4 regions of the Kosakonia sacchari SP1 genome follow, and region 1 is predicted to be linked to each of the others. Evidence: predicted binding sites of a transcription regulator. Region 1 holds the regulator's gene; each other region holds the start of a gene.
The links. The regulator PhoB, encoded in region 1, activates phosphate uptake and scavenging genes when phosphate is short. The targets are predictions, from matches to a motif close to CTGTCATAAAACTGNCNNAT.

Region 1 (4,217 bases):
ACAGTCGGTCTGACAATGTACGGGCGCAATTTAAACGCTTATAACGTTTAAAGGCAAGGTGGGATCGCAAAACCAGATGGTTATGCTGCATTGCAAAAAACAAGCAGTCAAATACTCCATTTATAAGAAAAACACATGGCTGATCATGCGAACAAAAAAGCAGCAGACGTACAAAATACGTTTCAGCTGTGGTAGACGGTGCGGGAAAGCGGCCTGTTTTCGCAGGCCGCTGGAAAGATATGCTGACAGAGCCTTCAGGAAGCGGCTTTTTTGGCAACCAGACGTTCCGGCAGGACAAAGCTAAAGCGGGTACGCTTGCCCGGTTCGCTGACGATATCAAGGCGGCTTTCGTGGTGATTCACCGCGTGTTTGACAATCGCTAACCCAAGACCGCTGCCGCCGGTTTGCCGCGAGCGGGCTTTATCCACCCGGTAGAAACGTTCGGTCAGGCGCGGAATATGTTCTGCGGCAATGCCCGGTCCGTTATCTTCCACGCTAAATTCCGCGCCCTGCGGTACATGCTGCCAGCGCACAATAACGTGCGTGCCTGCAGGCGTGTGGTTGACGGCGTTATAGACCAGATTCGAGATTGCGCTACGCAGTTGCTCCTCATTACCAAGCACTTTGAGCGCGTTATCCACTTCAAAACTGAAAGTGTGCTTTTGTTGACTGAGGGTTTGCGCTTCCCGTTCGACAACCCGCAACATCATCGGCACATCAATGGTTTCGTTAGGCGGTAGCGTCGGCGCAGCTTCAATTTTCGACAGCGTGAGTAACTGGCGGACCAACCCTTCCATCCGCGACGTTTGTTCACGCATAGTGTGCAGCGCTTTTTCGCGCGGCGCCCCTTCCAGTGTTTGCTCCTGCATCATTTCCAGGTAGCCCTGCAAAACCGTTAACGGCGTGCGCAGTTCATGACTAACGTTGGCAAAAAAGTTACGCCGCGCACCTTCCAGCTGGTGCATTTGCGTCACATCACGCGCCACCATTAGCAGTTGTTGCTCGCTGTAGGGCATGACGCGGATCTCAAGATGCCGCCCATTATTGAGCACCAGATGCAGAGGTCGGCCAAACTCCTGATTCCTGATGTATTTCGTAAATTCTGGGTAGCGCAGCAAGTTAAGGATATTCTGGCCGTTGTCGTCCGGCCAGCGCAGCCCCAGCATCTGCTGTGCAAGACCGTTACACCAGAAAATCGCCCCCTCTTCGGTGGTGAGGATCACCGCATCCGGCAGCGATTCCGCACCGCTGCGAAAGCGTTTGATCAAATTTCCCAGTTCGCGGCGGCGCTTTTTGTTACGCATCTGCATCTGGTGTAGCCCGTAAAGTAGCGGCTCCCAGCTTCCCGTGCCCGGCGGCGGCGTCATGCTTTTATCGACCCACAACCACCAGGAAAGGCGCAGTAAATTCCAGAAATGCCAGATCAGCAACCCGGTTACCGCGGCGAACAAAAACCAGGGCAGGTAACCGAAAATCGCGCCGAGAATAAAGGCGGGGATACAACAAAGGAGGAGCTCCAGCACCAGCCTTTTCCATGACAGCCGTTCCAGCACGCGTCACACTCCTGTCAAATTTCAGAAACGGGTCGAAAAACGATATCCCGTGCCGCGCACTGTTTGCACCATACGATCGTGGCCGCTGTGTTCCAGCGCTTTGCGCAGACGGCGAATATGCACGTCCACGGTTCTGTCTTCAACGTAAACATTGGTTCCCCATACGTGGTTCAGCAGTTGTTCGCGGCTATAAACACGTTCGGGGTGCGTCATAAAGAAATGTAAGAGTTTAAACTCTGTCGGTCCCATATCCAGCGGATTCTCACCGGTCATTACGCGATGTGAGGAAGGATCGAGGCTCAGCCCCTGCATTTCAATCACCTCTTCCACCGCCATCGGTGAAATACGGCGCATCACGGCTTTAATGCGCGCGACCAGCTCTTTCGGTGAAAATGGCTTGGTAATGTAATCGTCCGCCCCCGTTTCCAGACCGCGAACGCGATCCTCTTCCTCCCCGCGCGCGGTCAGCATCATCACCGGAATATCACGGGTCATCGCTTCGCGTTTAAGATGTTTAATAAACTGAATGCCAGAACCGCCAGGCAGCATCCAGTCCAGTAAAACCAGGTCGGGCCAGGGTTCGTTAAGTTGGTTCACCGCGCTGTCATAATCTTCAGCTTCCACCGGTTGAAAACCATTTTGCTCGAGCACGAAGCACACCATTTCACGGATCGGTGCTTCATCTTCTACGACCAGAATTCGTCTCGCCATAATTCGCCCTGTTTTAATTAAGTCGTCAGTATAGGTAGCGGCGCCATTATGCGTCAGTTTTATGACAGATTTATGAATAAGATGACCGCTATATGACCCGCGCGGTGGCTGTGTGACAGCGCAAATTTGCGTTCGGTTATGTCCCTCATCTGCTTAATGTTTATAATCTGCTTTACGCTTTTTCGCCACGGAACCGCTATGCGCATCATTCACACTTCAGACTGGCATCTGGGTCAAAACTTCTACAGTAAAAACCGCGCCGCCGAACATGACGCTTTTCTCGACTGGCTGCTCGCCGCCGCCGAAACGCATCAGGTGGATGCCATTATTGTCGCAGGCGATATTTTCGACACTGGTTCCCCGCCCAGCTATGCCCGCGAGCTTTATAACCGCTTTGTGGTCAAACTCCAGCAAACGGGCTGCCAGCTTATCGTGCTGGCGGGAAACCACGATTCCGTGGCCACACTAAACGAATCAAAAGAGATCCTCGCCTACCTGAAAACCACCGTGGTAGCCAGTGCAGGCGCCCAGCCGTTCCTGCTAGAGCGCCGCGATGGCGAACCCGGTGCGGTATTTTGTCCGGTGCCATTTTTACGCCCGCGCGACATTACCGTTAGCCAGGCAGGGCTTTCCGGACAACAAAAACATCAACATTTGCTGGCGGCGATCACCGATTACTATCAACAGCAATTTACTAAAGCCTGTGAACTGCGCGGTGACAAACCACTGCCGATTATCGCCAGCGGCCATTTAACCACGGTGGGTGCCAGTAAAAGTGACGCGGTACGTGATATTTATATCGGCACGTTAGACGCCTTCCCTGCACAAAATTTTCCGCCGGTGGATTACCTCGCGCTCGGCCACATTCATCGGGCGCAGAAGATTGGCGGCCAGGAGCATATCCGCTACTGCGGCTCGCCCATTGCGTTGAGTTTTGATGAAACCGGGAAAAACAAAAGCGTCAATCTGGTGACATTCGCCGAAGGTAAGCTCGCCGATGTCACGGCGCTGGCGGTGCCGGCAACCCAACCGTTAGCGGTGATCAAAGGCGATTTTGTTGAAATCTGCCGTCAGTTAGAACAGTGGCGCAATGCCCCCGCAGAGCCCCCCGTATGGCTGGATATTGAAATCGAAAGTCATGAATATCTGGCGGATATGCAGCGCAAAATCCAGCAGGTGACAGAAGATTTGCCAGTCGAAGTGCTGCTGGTGCGCCGCAGCCGCGAACAGCGCGAACGAATTCTTTCCGGCGAGTTACGCGAAACCTTAAACGAATTAAAAGTCGAAGAGGTCTTCGCCCGCCGCCTTGCGCTGGCAGAACTCGACGACACACAAAATGCGCGGTTACACACGCTGTTTAGCGAAGCGCGCCAGGCGCTGGATGAGGAGAATGAGGCATGAAAATCCTGAGCCTGCGGCTAAAAAACCTGAACTCGCTTAAAGGCGAGTGGAAAATAGACTTCACCGAAGAGCCGTTCGCAAGCAACGGTCTGTTCGCCATTACCGGCGCGACCGGTGCGGGGAAAACCACGCTGCTCGACGCCATCTGCCTGGCGCTGTACCACGAAACACCGCGCCTTAGCACCCTTTCACAATCGCAAAACGATTTAATGACCCGCGATACAGCTGACTGCCTTGCCGAAGTGGAGTTTGAAGTGAAAGGCGTCGCCTACCGCGCGTTCTGGAGCCAGAGCCGCGCCCGCGGGCTGCCGGATGGAAACTTGCAAGCCCCGCGCGTTGAGCTGGCGGCCTGCGCCGATGGCAAAATCCTTGCCGATAAAGTGAAAGATAAGCTTGATCTTACCGCCTCACTGACCGGGCTGGATTATGGCCGCTTTACCCGTTCCATGCTGCTGTCGCAGGGGCAGTTCGCCGCCTTCCTCAATGCGAAACCGCGTGAACGCGCAGAGCTGCTCGAAGAGCTGACCGGCACCGAGATTTACGGCCAGATTT
Region 2 (4,217 bases), 2.2 Mb from region 1:
TTTGGTATAGGCAATCAGCTGCACCAGCCTGAGATCCATCCCCATCTTCGGTTCCAGCTCATTCTTAATGCGTTTGAGCTCATTGACGTCAAAACATTGCAGATACACATTGTCCTGCTTGCTGGTGTAACCGTACTTTTTCAGCACTTCCAGCGTCTTTGCGGCAATGTCTTTCCCTTCCTGATGGTGGAACCAGGGCGCTTTGATCTCCGGATAAATACCGATGTTTTTGCCAGTGGAGTGGTTCAACCCCTGCACAAACTCGATCTCCTCTTCAAACGTGTGAATGCGGAAATCGGATTTACCCATCGGGAAACGGCCCGGATAGACCTGCACTTTCTTGCCCTTTTCGAGCTCGAACCCTTCGGTAAACTTCAGCGAGCGGATCTCGTCGAGCGTAAAGTCGATGGCATAGTAGCGCCCGTCTTTACGCGCGCGCTGCGGGAAGCGCTCCGCGACATCCGTTACGCGGTCGAGATAGTGATCATGCAGAACGACCAGTTGGTCGTCTTTGGTCATCACCAGATCTTGTTCAAGGAAATCCGCGCCCTGTGCATAGGCCATCGCTTTCGCCGGTAAGGTATGTTCCGGCAAATAACCGCTGGCGCCACGATGGGCGATAACGATTTTATCGGTGGCCAGCGCCTGGCTGGTTAACGCGCCTGCCAGCAGCAGGCTTGAGGTCATACGGGTGAAAGTGGTTTTCATCAGTGCTCCCTGTTAGCTGCGACGCGCCAGCACGTCGGCATGGTGACGTTTCTCGCCAATCATCACGATAACCAGCAGTAACACCGCCAGAATGCTGCCGCCAATCATCACCATAAAGCCACCATCCCAGCCGAAGAAATCAACGGTATAACCGACAATGGCGCTGGCGGCGACAGAACCACCAAGATAGCCAAACAAGCCGGTAAAGCCCGCCGCCGTACCCGCCGCTTTTTTCGGTGCCAGCTCCAGCGCATGCAGACCAATCAACATCACCGGGCCATAAATCAGGAAGCCGATGACAATCATACAGACCATATCCACGCTCGGGTTACCCGCCGGGTTCAGCCAGTAAACGATAGTCGCAATGGTCACCAGTGTCATAAAGAACACGCCCGTTGCGCCGCGGTTGCCGCGAAAGACTTTATCCGACATCCAGCCGCACAGCAGCGTGCCCGGAATGCCCGCATATTCATAGAAGAAATAGGCCCACGAGGATTTATCCAGCGCGAAGTGTTTCACCTCTTTCAGGTAGGTCGGCGACCAGTCGAGAATGCCGTAGCGCAGCAGGTAAACAAAAACGTTCGCTACCGCGATATACCACAGCAGTTTGTTCGGCAGGATGTACTGCATAAAAATCTGCTTTGCGGACAACTCTTCTTCGTGTTTGTCACTGTAATCATCCGGGTAGTCGTTTTTGTACTCTTCAATCGGCGGTAAACCGCAGGATTGAGGCGTATCGCGCATCAGTGCGAAGGCAAGAATCGCCACCAGAATCGCGCCAAACGCGGGCATATACAACGCCGCGTGCCAGTCGTTAAACCACGCCATCCCCAACAGGAACAGCAGCGGAGGGATGCCACCACCAACGTTATGCGCGCAGTTCCATACTGACACAATGCCGCCGCGTTCTTTTTGCGACCACCAGTGCACCATGGTGCGCCCACACGGCGGCCAGCCCATCCCCTGGAACCAGCCACACAGGAACAGCAGCACAAACATGATCATGATGCTTGAGGTTGCCCACGGCACGAAACCCATGACCAACATCACCGCCGCCGCCAGAATTAACCCGGCGGGCAGGAAAACGCGCGGATTCGAGCGATCAGACACCGAACCCATAATAAATTTAGAAAAGCCGTAGGCAATGGAGATACCGGACAGCGCAAACCCCAGATCGCCACGGGAAAAGCCCTGTTCGACTAAATACGGCATTGCCAGCGCAAAGTTCTTACGCACCAGATAGTAGGCGGCATAACCGAAGAAGATCCCGAGGAAAATCTGCCAGCGCAACCGCCGGTACAACGGATCGATTTGCGCATCGGGCAGACGCGATTGATGGGGGGCAGGTCTAAAAATACTCAACATAGCGGCCTCCGTGGCGCGGTAAGACTCATATCTTTCATTAATGAGTGAAAACGAACATAACCAGAGTTATTCGCGGCGGATTGTAGTGAAAGTTTTAACCAGAGAGAATGAGTTGTCGCAGATATTGTTACAGAAATATGACAAACATCTAACTTCACGCATGAAAGCGCGTTTCACTTTCGTTTTTTGCTCGAATATGCGCGATATCAAACAAACCACAATCATAGTATGGCTAAATGATTGCTAAGGAACGTCGACCAGAAGGACGCGAACATGCGCAACTCCAGTGACTACGATGTGATTATTATCGGCGGCGGTGCGACCGGCGCAGGTATTGCTCGCGACTGCGCCCTGCGCGGCTTGCGCGTGGTGCTGCTTGAACGCCACGATATCGCCACCGGCGCGACCGGCCGTAACCACGGCTTGCTACACAGCGGAGCGCGTTACGCGGTGACCGATAACGAATCAGCGCGTGAATGTATTGCCGAAAACCAGATCCTCAAACGCATCGCCCGCCACTGTATCGAACCAACAGACGGCCTGTTTATTACCCTGCCGGAAGATGACCTGGTGTATCAAAGCCAGTTTATTGACGCCTGTCTGCAAGCGGGGATCCCGGCGCAGGTTATATCACCGCAGGAAGCGTTGCGCATGGAGCCCAGCGTCAACCCGGCGCTAGTCGGCGCGGTGCGTGTGCCGGACGGCACGGTGGACCCTTTCCGCCTCACCGCCAGCAATATGCTGGACGCGCGCGAGCACGGCGCCAAAGTCCTCACCGGGCACGAAGTGTGCGGGCTAATCCGCCATGGCGACACGGTGAGCGGTGTGCGCCTTTATCACCCTGCCAGTGGTGAAACCCAGGAACTCCACGCGCCAGTGGTGGTGAATGCCGCCGGGATCTGGGGGCAGCGCATTGCCGAATATGCCGACCTGTCGATCCGCATGTTCCCGGCGAAAGGTGCGTTGCTGATCCTCGATCATCGCATTAATCAGCACGTTATCAACCGCTGCCGCAAACCCGCCGATGCCGATATTCTGGTGCCAGGCGACACGATTTCCCTGATTGGCACCACCTCGACGCATATTGATTACGCCGATATCGATAACCTGCGCGTCACGCCTGACGAAGTGGATATTCTGCTGCGTGAAGGGGAAAAACTGGCGCCGGTGATGGCGAAAACGCGCATCCTGCGTGCTTACGCCGGTGTGCGACCACTGGTCGCCAGCGATAATGACCCGAGTGGACGCAATGTTAGCCGGGGAATTGTGTTGCTGGACCACGCGCAGCGAGACGGGTTGGAAGGCTTTATCACTATAACTGGCGGCAAGCTGATGACTTATCGGTTAATGGCCGAATGGGCAACGGATGCCGTGTGTCGCAAGCTCAATCATCATGCTCCCTGTACCACCGCTACCGCGCCGCTGCCTGGCTCCCGCGAGCCGACTGAACAGGCGCTCAAAAAAATCATCTCTCTGCCGACGCCACTACGCGGTTCGGCGGTCTATCGCCACGGTGATCGCACGCCAGCCTGGCTTGGTAGCGACAGACATAACCGCAGTCTGGTTTGCGAATGTGAAGCCGTCACTGCCGGAGAAGTGCAGTACGCGGTCGAAAACCTCAATGTCCATTCGCTCCTTGATTTACGCCGCCGCACACGCGTCGGAATGGGCACTTGCCAGGGTGAACTTTGCGCCTGCCGTGCAGCCGGATTGCTTAACCGTCTGCATGTCACGACTGAAAGTGAATCTCTGCACCAACTGGCCGATTTTCTTAATGAGCGCTGGAAAGGCGTTAAACCCGTCGCCTGGGGCGATGCGCTACGGGAAAGTGAATTCACACGCTGGGTTTATCAGGGATTGTGTGGTCTGGAAAAGGAGGCGGAAGATGAGATTTGATACGGTTATTATCGGGGGCGGGCTGGCCGGTTTGGTGTGCGGGATACGTCTTGTGCAGAGCGGCCAGCGCTGCGCGATTGTCAGCCGTGGGCAGAGTGCTCTGAGCTTCTCCTCCGGCTCACTGGATTTACTTTCACACTTACCAGACGGTCAACCTATCGATACGCTTGATAGCGCCATCGCGCACCTCCAACAGCATCATGCTAATCACCCTTATGCCCGGCTCGGCGCAGACCAGGTTCTCCACT
Region 3 (4,217 bases), 1.8 Mb from region 1:
AACCCGCTGATCTACTTCGCTGTTGCAACTGTGCTGGAGCTGGTGTTTGGTATTCTGGCGAGCATTATCACCATGTGGTTCTCGCGTTATCGCGAATTCCATGCCGATGCCGGATCGGCAAAATTGGTGGGGCGTGAGAAGATGATTGCTGCGCTCCAGCGTTTGAAAACCAGCTATGAACCACAGGAAGCAAGCAGCATGATGGCTTTCTGTATCAATGGTAAGTCAAAATCGCTGAGTGAACTGTTCATGACTCACCCGCCGCTGGATAAACGTATTGAAGCATTGCGTTCTGGTGAATATCTGAAATAACAGCTCATCTGGAATCAAAAAACGCGTCGAATGACGCGTTTTTTATTGCCAATTGAAAACCACGTTCGGTGGACGCGGTAAGCAACAGGTTTTGGTGTTGCCTATTGCCTCGGGATTTAAAACTACAGAACGGGCAGGGCATTAATTTTTGCGACGGTATTTAATTACTTGCTAGACAAGCAATTTTTTTACTCACTGGCGCGCGGCTGTGTGATCCGTAAGCTGCTGATTACAGCGGCAACTGTGGCGAGCGTTCCCGCCAGTAGCAACGAGATATGCGTTCCATTCGTTTCGAAGAGATTAAACATCAACGCTACCAGCGCAGCACCGGAGCTTTGTCCCAGCAGACGCGCGGTACCCAGCATGCCACTGGCACCGCCGCTGCGCTGGCGTGGTGCGGCGGTGATAATCGTGTGGTTGTTGGGTGACTGAAACAGGCCGAAACCCGCACCGCATAATGCCATTCGCCAGATGATATCGATATCTGCCGGTGCAGAGGGAAGCAGCGCTAGCGCAAATAACCCGCCCGCCATCATGACCATTCCCAACCCACCCAGAAGCCCGGCATGAACACGCTCAATCAGATAGCCTGCCAGCGGAGCCATTACCATTGTCGCCAGCGGCCAGGGCGTTAACAGCAAACCCGTTTCCACTTCACTGCGCCCAAGCACCGTCTGCAAAAAGAAGGGCAGGGAAACCAGTGCCAACATCTGCGCACAAAATGAACACACAGAGGTACCAATCGACAGAGAGAAAAGCGGGATCCGCAGTAAATCTACAGGTAATAAAGGCACGGGTAATTTCAACTGCCGGTGAACAAAATGCGAGCCGATGAACAACAATGCGACCAATTCCACCAACACTAACGTTGTGGATTGCCCCTGAGCGAAGCTGCTAAGGGCCGTGATTAGCAGACCAAATGTCAGTGCATTCATCACCGCGCTGGGCAGGTCGAATTTGGGTTTTGCACTGCGTGTCGCATTGGGCGGCAAAAATTTTATTGCCAACAGCAAGGCGAGAATACCCAGAGGCACATTGATCAGGAATAACCATTGCCACGAAGCAACAGAAAGAATGGCCGCTGCAATGGTCGGTCCTGCTGCGGACGAGACGGCGACAACAAATGAGTTAATGCCCATGCCGCGCCCCAGGCTTCGATGGGGATAAATCAGCCGAATGAGTGCAGTATTAACGCTCATCAGCGCTGCACCGCCAAAGCCCTGCGCGACACGCGCCAACGTTAAGGTCAATAACGAGTCGGAAAGCGCGCAAAGTAACGAGGTAAGTGTAAAAAGCACCAGGCCGTATTGATAAACCCGGCGATAACCAAACATATCGCCAAGGAATGAAAGGGTCAGTAGTGAAACGACGATTGCAATTTGATAGGCATTAACAATCCAGATTGAACTGGCAGCGGAAGCATCCAGATCCCTTGCTATGGTCGGTAGAGCAACGTTAGCAATTGCGCCGTCCAGCACGGCCATGGCGATGCCAATGATAATTGTCAGAATTGCGCCGTAACGCTGCGGAATGGGCAGGCCATCAAGGGAAGATTTATCCATGGAAATTTCAGGGCTAATGTCACAAAGTTATTTGTATAATGATTCTATCATTGGCATTCCGGTTTTATGTCGCAGATTTGTAACGAAGTTGACAAACGCGCATTGCGGTGACCGGATGACGAATTTATAATAAAAACCGATTCTGAATTTTATAAAACACAGGCGATGAGGTGATTAATGGCAATCGCAGATTTGGACAAGCAGCCAGATTCTGTCTCTTCTGTATTGAAGGTATTTGGCATTCTGCAGGCGCTCGGAGAAGAGCGTGAAATCGGCATCACCGAGCTTTCGCAGCGTGTGATGATGTCGAAAAGCACCGTTTATCGCTTTTTGCAAACCATGAAATCACTAGGTTATGTCGCGCAGGAAGGGGAGTCTGAAAAATATTCCCTGACGCTGAAGCTTTTTGAGCTTGGCGCGCGTGCATTGCAAAACGTTGATTTGATCCGCAGCGCGGATATCCAAATGCGTGAGCTTTCTCGTCTGACGAAAGAGACCATCCACCTGGGTGCGCTGGATGAAGACAGTATTGTCTACATCCATAAAATTGATTCCATGTACAATCTGCGCATGTATTCGCGTATTGGTCGCCGTAACCCGCTGTACAGTACCGCAATTGGTAAAGTCCTGTTGGCCTGGCGCGATCGTGAAGAAGTGAAGCAGATTCTTGAAGGTGTTGAGTATAAGCGCAGCACTGAGCGTACTATCACCAGTACCGAAGATCTGTTGCCGATGCTGGATATTGTGCGTCAGCAGGGTTATGGCGAAGACAACGAAGAGCAGGAAGAGGGCTTGCGCTGTATTGGCGTACCGGTGTTTGACCGTTTCGGTGTTGTGATCGCAGGTTTAAGTATTTCGTTCCCGACATTGCGCTTTTCAGAAGAACGTCTGCATGAGTACGTTGAAATGTTGCACAATGCCGCGCGGAAAATTTCCGAACAGATGGGTTATAACGACTATCCGTTCTGAATGAAGACAAAAAAAGTCGCCTGAAAAGGCGGCTTTTTCTTGTGCAAACGGTTAGCCATGATCGACTACGGTATCGCTTTTACGCAACAGCGGGCAGTTTGCCAGACCAAAAAAACCATTACTGGAATGCACATATTGTGCGGTGCTGGTGCCTCGTGCAGTAGCATATTTACATTTCAAACCCAGCCCAGCCGCGTTTTCCGTACTGTTAATCAGTACCCCGTAACCGCTCAGCAAGAGCCCAATCCACAGCAGCGCCAGAATGATAACGCTTCGTATGAGTGTACGCATATTTGCTCCTTGCACATCGGTAGACTGTATCATAAGGCTACGGTATTTACCTGGTGAAACAAGTCCAGCATTCCTAAAAATACCGAAAGGAGATACAGTTAGTCGCGGTTTAAGGAAGCCATGATAACCTGGTTACACCTTGCAACGTATCGGAGAGTGGAGTGAGAAAATATAGATGGCTGATTCTGGCTGCCGTATTGGTGGTCTGCCTGCTGCTCTGGACTCAAATGCTTAACGTAATGTGTGATCAAGATGTACAATTCTTCAGCGGCATCTGCGTCATCAATAAATTCATCCCCTGGTAATGGCATTTTTTCAGTGAGAGATTTCCTTCCTTGACGTCAGTGGTAGAATGCCGCGTCTATATAGAGGTGGTGAAATGAACGAAGTATTAAATTCAGGCGCGATCAACCTTGCGTCTATAGTCCTTTCTTTGGTGGTTCTGCTCGTCGGTCTGGTTTTGTGGTTCTTTATCAATCGCGCCAGTTCACGCACGAATGAACAAATCGAGTTACTCGAAGCTCTGCTGGATCAGCAAAAACGACAAAATGCTTTGCTGCGTCGCTTGTGCGAGTCAAATGAACCTGAAAAGGACGAAGCGGTTGAGCCAGTAAAAGTGAAAGAAAAAGGCGATGATGATTTCATTCGCCTGGTCGCCGAGCGCTAGTTTGCCTGGGAGTGCGAGATGGTGTGGAAAAACCCCTGGTATGATTCTGCAATCTCGCACCACACGCCGGAAGGTTTTAACAACTCGGCATCTGCCGCCCATCAACTTGGAGATGTTAAGCGCTGGCGAAAAGAGCGCAAAGCCGCCGGGCTTCCCAGACCACCCTCCGGCGGTTACTCAGCATTTATCGAACAGTGGTGGCAAAAAGCCGATATTGTTGGTGAGGACGATGGCCTCTGGTGGTTAGGCCATGCCTGTATGCTCTTGCGCCTGCAGGGCCAATATCTACTCACAGATCCCGTCTTTTCTCGTCGTGCTTCGCCTGTAAGTTTTGCTGGTCCACAACGTCGGACACCGCCAGCGCTCACGATTGCCGACATTTCGCAGCTTGACGCGATTCTTATTTCTCACAACCA
Region 4 (4,217 bases), 1.8 Mb from region 1:
ACGCCGCTTTCGGTACTAATAAGATTAATTTTATTCGCGTACATGCCGCCAACTTGTGCAACGTCAACGCTATAGCTGTTACGCGAGCCTGACGCCGTGACCGTTCCGGTCACCTGACCGGCAGTATTAACGTAGTTATTACCCGCAACAATATTCAGTTCATCTGCGGTTACTTTTCCGCTGAGCACTACGTTGCGCGACAAAATTTCAGTAGGGCTGGCGTTATCCAGTTTACTGATAGTAATAGTTCCGCCGTTTACGGAATAACCTGCAAGTTTGTCATTCTGAATATCTGGTGTGCCGGTGGTCAGAGTGAGTTTATCAGTATTAATCGTACCGCCACCATTTACCGTAATGCCATTGGGGTTGGCGATAATTAATGCAGCTTTATCACCCGCCACTTCCATCATGCCATTAATCGTCGATGCATTTTTGGAGGTGACTTCGTTGAGAATAACTTTTGCTGACCCGGATGTCAGATTGCTGTTACCCTGGATGGTGCCGCCTAATACGGTATCGGATGCTGAACCGCTGTTATTAAAAATAACGCCATTTTTATCGACGTTGAGGTTGTCCCAGACGTTATGTGACAAGCCATTACTGTTAGGTTTACTAATATCCACGACCGGCACGCCATTCGCATTATATAGCGTGCCATTTTTCATACTTAAACCAGCGGAATGCGCAACAGCAGGTAATGCGAATATCATTGCAACCGTCAACGGAGCCAGCTGAGTTCTCACAAGGCGTTGGACTTTCTTTTCCGAATTAATCACGCTTTTGCTTCCCTTTAATTAACCTTCAGAACCAATTTGAAATAAAACGTTCTCAGTCTTGTTTCCTGAGCCTGGAATCGATTTTTTATTCGAATGAATTTATTGGTAACTTCACCAGGCATACCGAATCAGAATAAAAAATGAAACCTGGCACCTCGCGAGACGTCTGGTTTTTACAAAGCCTGTGAAAGAATTAACATCAGGATTGAACATCGCAGTATCCCGCGAGCGGGGAATAAATCAAGACCGGGCTAAAAACTAACAGGGGTTAACAAATAGAACAATATGCCATACTTCAAAATCAGATGATTCATTTGGTCTGGCGAGTGAAAAACAGACAATCGAAGTGCATCATTTAAAATATAACTTAGAAGCATTAAGACAATAAAAATATCGTTGCAGAATTATCTATCAAAGTAATATAACAAGCCTCAATGTTATTAACCTGGTAAACATAATTATTCGCCACTCAACTTAATAAAATAAAAATACGTTGCGTAGGCAATTAGCTTTGAGCTAATAACAAAAAACCCGGTAGCGCACCGGGTTTGTTTTTAAGAAATAGCGAGATTAGAACAGCGGCTTACCAGAAGCGTCCTGTACGTTGGCTTTCCATGCAGCGCGAACCTGAGCGGTAACGGAATCCGGCAGCGGCGCGTAATCCAGATCGCTGGCGATGGTGCTGCCATTTTTGTAAGACCAGTCGAAGAATTTCAGCACTTCAGCGCCTTTCGCCGCGTCATCCTGTTTTTTATACACCAGGATAAAGGTGGTGGACGAAATCGGCCATGCATCTTTGCCTTTCTGGAAAGTCAGATCCTGAGCGAAAGATTTACTCCAGTCAGCCCCTTTGGCGCTATTGCTGAAGCTCTGCTGTGACGGCTCAACCACTTTGCCATCGGCGTCAAACAGTTTTGTCCAGGTCAGGTTGTTCTGTTTAGCATAGGCGTATTCAACATAGCCGATGGAGCCCGGCAGACGCTGTACAAACGCGGCAACGCCATCGTTGCCTTTACCGCCTAAGCCAACCGGCCAGTTCACCGTTGAGCCTTTACCCACTTTGCTTGCCCAGTCAGCATTCACTTTAGATAAGTAGCTGGTGAAAACAAAAGAAGTGCCCGAGCCATCTGCGCGGCGCACCACGTTAATATTCGTGTCCGGCAGTTTGACTTTCGGATTCAGTTTGGTGATTTCCGGGTCATTCCACTTTTTAACGGTGCCCAGATAAATATCGCCCAGCGTTTTGCCGTCCAGCGTCAGTTCGCCGGATTTTACGCCAGGAATATTAACCGCCAGCACCACACCACCAATGACAGTCGGAAACTGAAACAGGCCGTTTTTCGCCAGATCATCATCACTCATCGGGGCATCGGATGCGCCGAAGTCCACGGTTTTCGCAATAATCTGTTTGATGCCGCCAGAAGAACCAATCCCCTGGTAGTTCACCTGAGATCCCGTCTGTTTCTGGTATTCAGCCGCCCATTTTGCATATACAGGCGCCGGGAAAGTACCACCAGCACCCGTCACATTCGTTGCAGCGAAAACAGTAGTCGTAGAAAGTGCAAGAGCAGCAGCCATCAGGCGAACTGACGCATTAAGCATTGCCATAGTCTCTCCGAATCGAAATAGTGATTAAATTTTTGAATAATATTAAGAGCGAGGGCAGCATAGAGCGAATTTATGACAATTTTGTGTCAACCGCGAAAAATAAAAACAAGGCGGCACAACACGCAAAAAAAGACCTCCGGATCGCAATCGGGAGGTCTAAGCAAATCTTAAAAAAGATGAATTAACCTAACGGTTAAAATTTGCAACTCTCGCGCTCTGGAGGAGCGTACTGAGTTACAGTAGCCGCAGCTATTAAACACGAAAACCGCAGCACTCATATGACAGATGTGCAACATTATGTAAGTTATTTTTTCCGCCCGCAAAATTACTCTCACCGAGAATAATCCACCGACTCAACATGATATTGATTCATCAATAAATGCCCTTTAAAAATAGCCGATCCTTTTTTAAAAAAATCAGCCCAATATATACCAGGCAATTAAACCTATTTCGGCATATAACTTTTACTTAATCCGGCAGTTGATATTACTGCATCGTCTACCGTGGCATCAGACCAAAGCGTGTCGTAACGATGACCTGTCAAGTCTTCGACAACTTTACGCGCTTCAGGTGTCACACTCTGTTTATTTCCGTTGGCTTTCAGGCGGTCAAGTTCATCGACAAAAATACGGTGTGTGCGCTTATTCAGATGGAAAGTCAGGGCTTGCCACATTGCCACCAGCAAAAGCCCGGCGGTGCCAATAAACAACAACATCACAATGGTGGTGATCGCTTCCTGAGGCTGTTGCAGGCTGCCTTTAACAAAACCACCGCTCTGCAATAGCAAACCCACGGCAAAGGTCGCAATGGCTACCGTAGTTTTACGTGAAAACGTCATCACGGCAGCAAATAGTCCTTCGCGGCGCTGGCGCGTAATCATTTCGTCAATGTCCGGAATAAACGGGAACACGTTCCACGGCGTAAATTCCAGAACGCAGCGCCCAACCTGGTAGAACCCGGCAAGGATCACCAGCAGCACCACTTTGTTTTCCGTGGGGAATTGGTACACCAGAAAGAAACCGCCCAGGCACAGCAGCATCATGCTGTAGGCAAAAACATAAAGCCGGGACGGGCCATATTTGATAATGGCGAAGCCCGCGACGAGCGTTACCGGCAGCCCGACGATGCTCATCGACAGCAAGGTTCCCGCCAGCGAAGATGAGACATGCAAGCAATAAACACAGAAAAAAACAAACACCGTGTTATAAATATCTTTCGCCGTGAAAGAGAAAAGATAAATAGCCAGATGCTTGCGGAATGCACGAATTTTCAGTGTCGAGGCATAATCTTTAAATAACTTAATCACGCCGGTAAGTGTTTGCGCCGCATTGCCAGTTTGACGTTTTTTCTCCATCTCCTGCATCATTTCTGGTGTGATTTCTCGCTCCCAGCTTACTTTCCAGGAAATAAATACGCAGACCATAAACAACACAGCAAAAACAACGCCGTTAATCAAATACGCATCGGCATTTTTTTCACCCAGCCAGCCAATTAACACACCGGGGATAAAGGTCGCGAGAAACGTACCGGAAGCCGAAAGAAACATGCGGCAAGTAGAAAGCTTGGTGCGATCGTTAAAATCTTTGGTCATTTCCGATGGCAATGTTTCCCACGGGATTAAGACCATGGCAGCAATAATTTCAAACGCCAGGTAAACGGCAAGATAAAACCAAAAATTCATGCCATTCAGCCATAACAGAATATAAACCAGCATCAGCGGAGCGCCGATAAGTAAAAAGAAACGACGCCGGCCAAATTTCTTGCCTAGAAAATTTTTATAAAAATGATCGGTAAAACTGCCCATAAACAGGCTCACGATAGCATCAACAATCC

Region 2: a site for PhoB is predicted at 2,198-2,217, ahead of glpT (glycerol-3-phosphate transporter). Genes of this name have one in related genera too.
Region 3: a site for PhoB is predicted at 1,941-1,960, ahead of kdgR (DNA-binding transcriptional regulator KdgR). Genes of this name have one in related genera too.
Region 4: a site for PhoB is predicted at 2,455-2,474, ahead of pstS (phosphate ABC transporter substrate-binding protein PstS). Genes of this name have one in related genera too.

Annotation. Positions count from the first base shown of each region.
Region 1 covers NZ_CP007215.2:3,784,521-3,788,737, forward strand. The annotation lists gene phoR (phosphate regulon sensor histidine kinase PhoR) at 255-1,553, opposite strand; gene phoB (phosphate response regulator transcription factor PhoB) at 1,575-2,264, opposite strand; gene sbcD (exonuclease subunit SbcD) at 2,463-3,665, shown strand; gene sbcC (exonuclease subunit SbcC) at 3,662-4,217, shown strand, end outside.
Region 2 covers NZ_CP007215.2:1,563,495-1,567,711, reverse strand. The annotation lists gene glpQ (glycerophosphodiester phosphodiesterase) at 1-708, opposite strand, end outside; gene glpT (glycerol-3-phosphate transporter) at 721-2,073, opposite strand; gene glpA (anaerobic glycerol-3-phosphate dehydrogenase subunit A) at 2,347-3,969, shown strand; gene glpB (glycerol-3-phosphate dehydrogenase subunit GlpB) at 3,959-4,217, shown strand, end outside.
Region 3 covers NZ_CP007215.2:1,991,289-1,995,505, forward strand. The annotation lists gene htpX (protease HtpX) at 1-312, shown strand, start outside; gene C813_RS32475 (MFS transporter) at 501-1,874, opposite strand; gene kdgR (DNA-binding transcriptional regulator KdgR) at 2,052-2,843, shown strand; gene C813_RS32485 (YobH family protein) at 2,895-3,134, opposite strand; gene mgrB (PhoP/PhoQ regulator MgrB) at 3,296-3,439, shown strand; gene C813_RS32495 (YebO family protein) at 3,514-3,801, shown strand; gene C813_RS32500 (MBL fold metallo-hydrolase) at 3,820-4,217, shown strand, end outside.
Region 4 covers NZ_CP007215.2:719,638-723,854, reverse strand. The annotation lists gene C813_RS26485 (two-partner secretion domain-containing protein) at 1-665, opposite strand, end outside; gene pstS (phosphate ABC transporter substrate-binding protein PstS) at 1,347-2,378, opposite strand; gene C813_RS26475 (MFS transporter) at 2,830-4,217, opposite strand, start outside.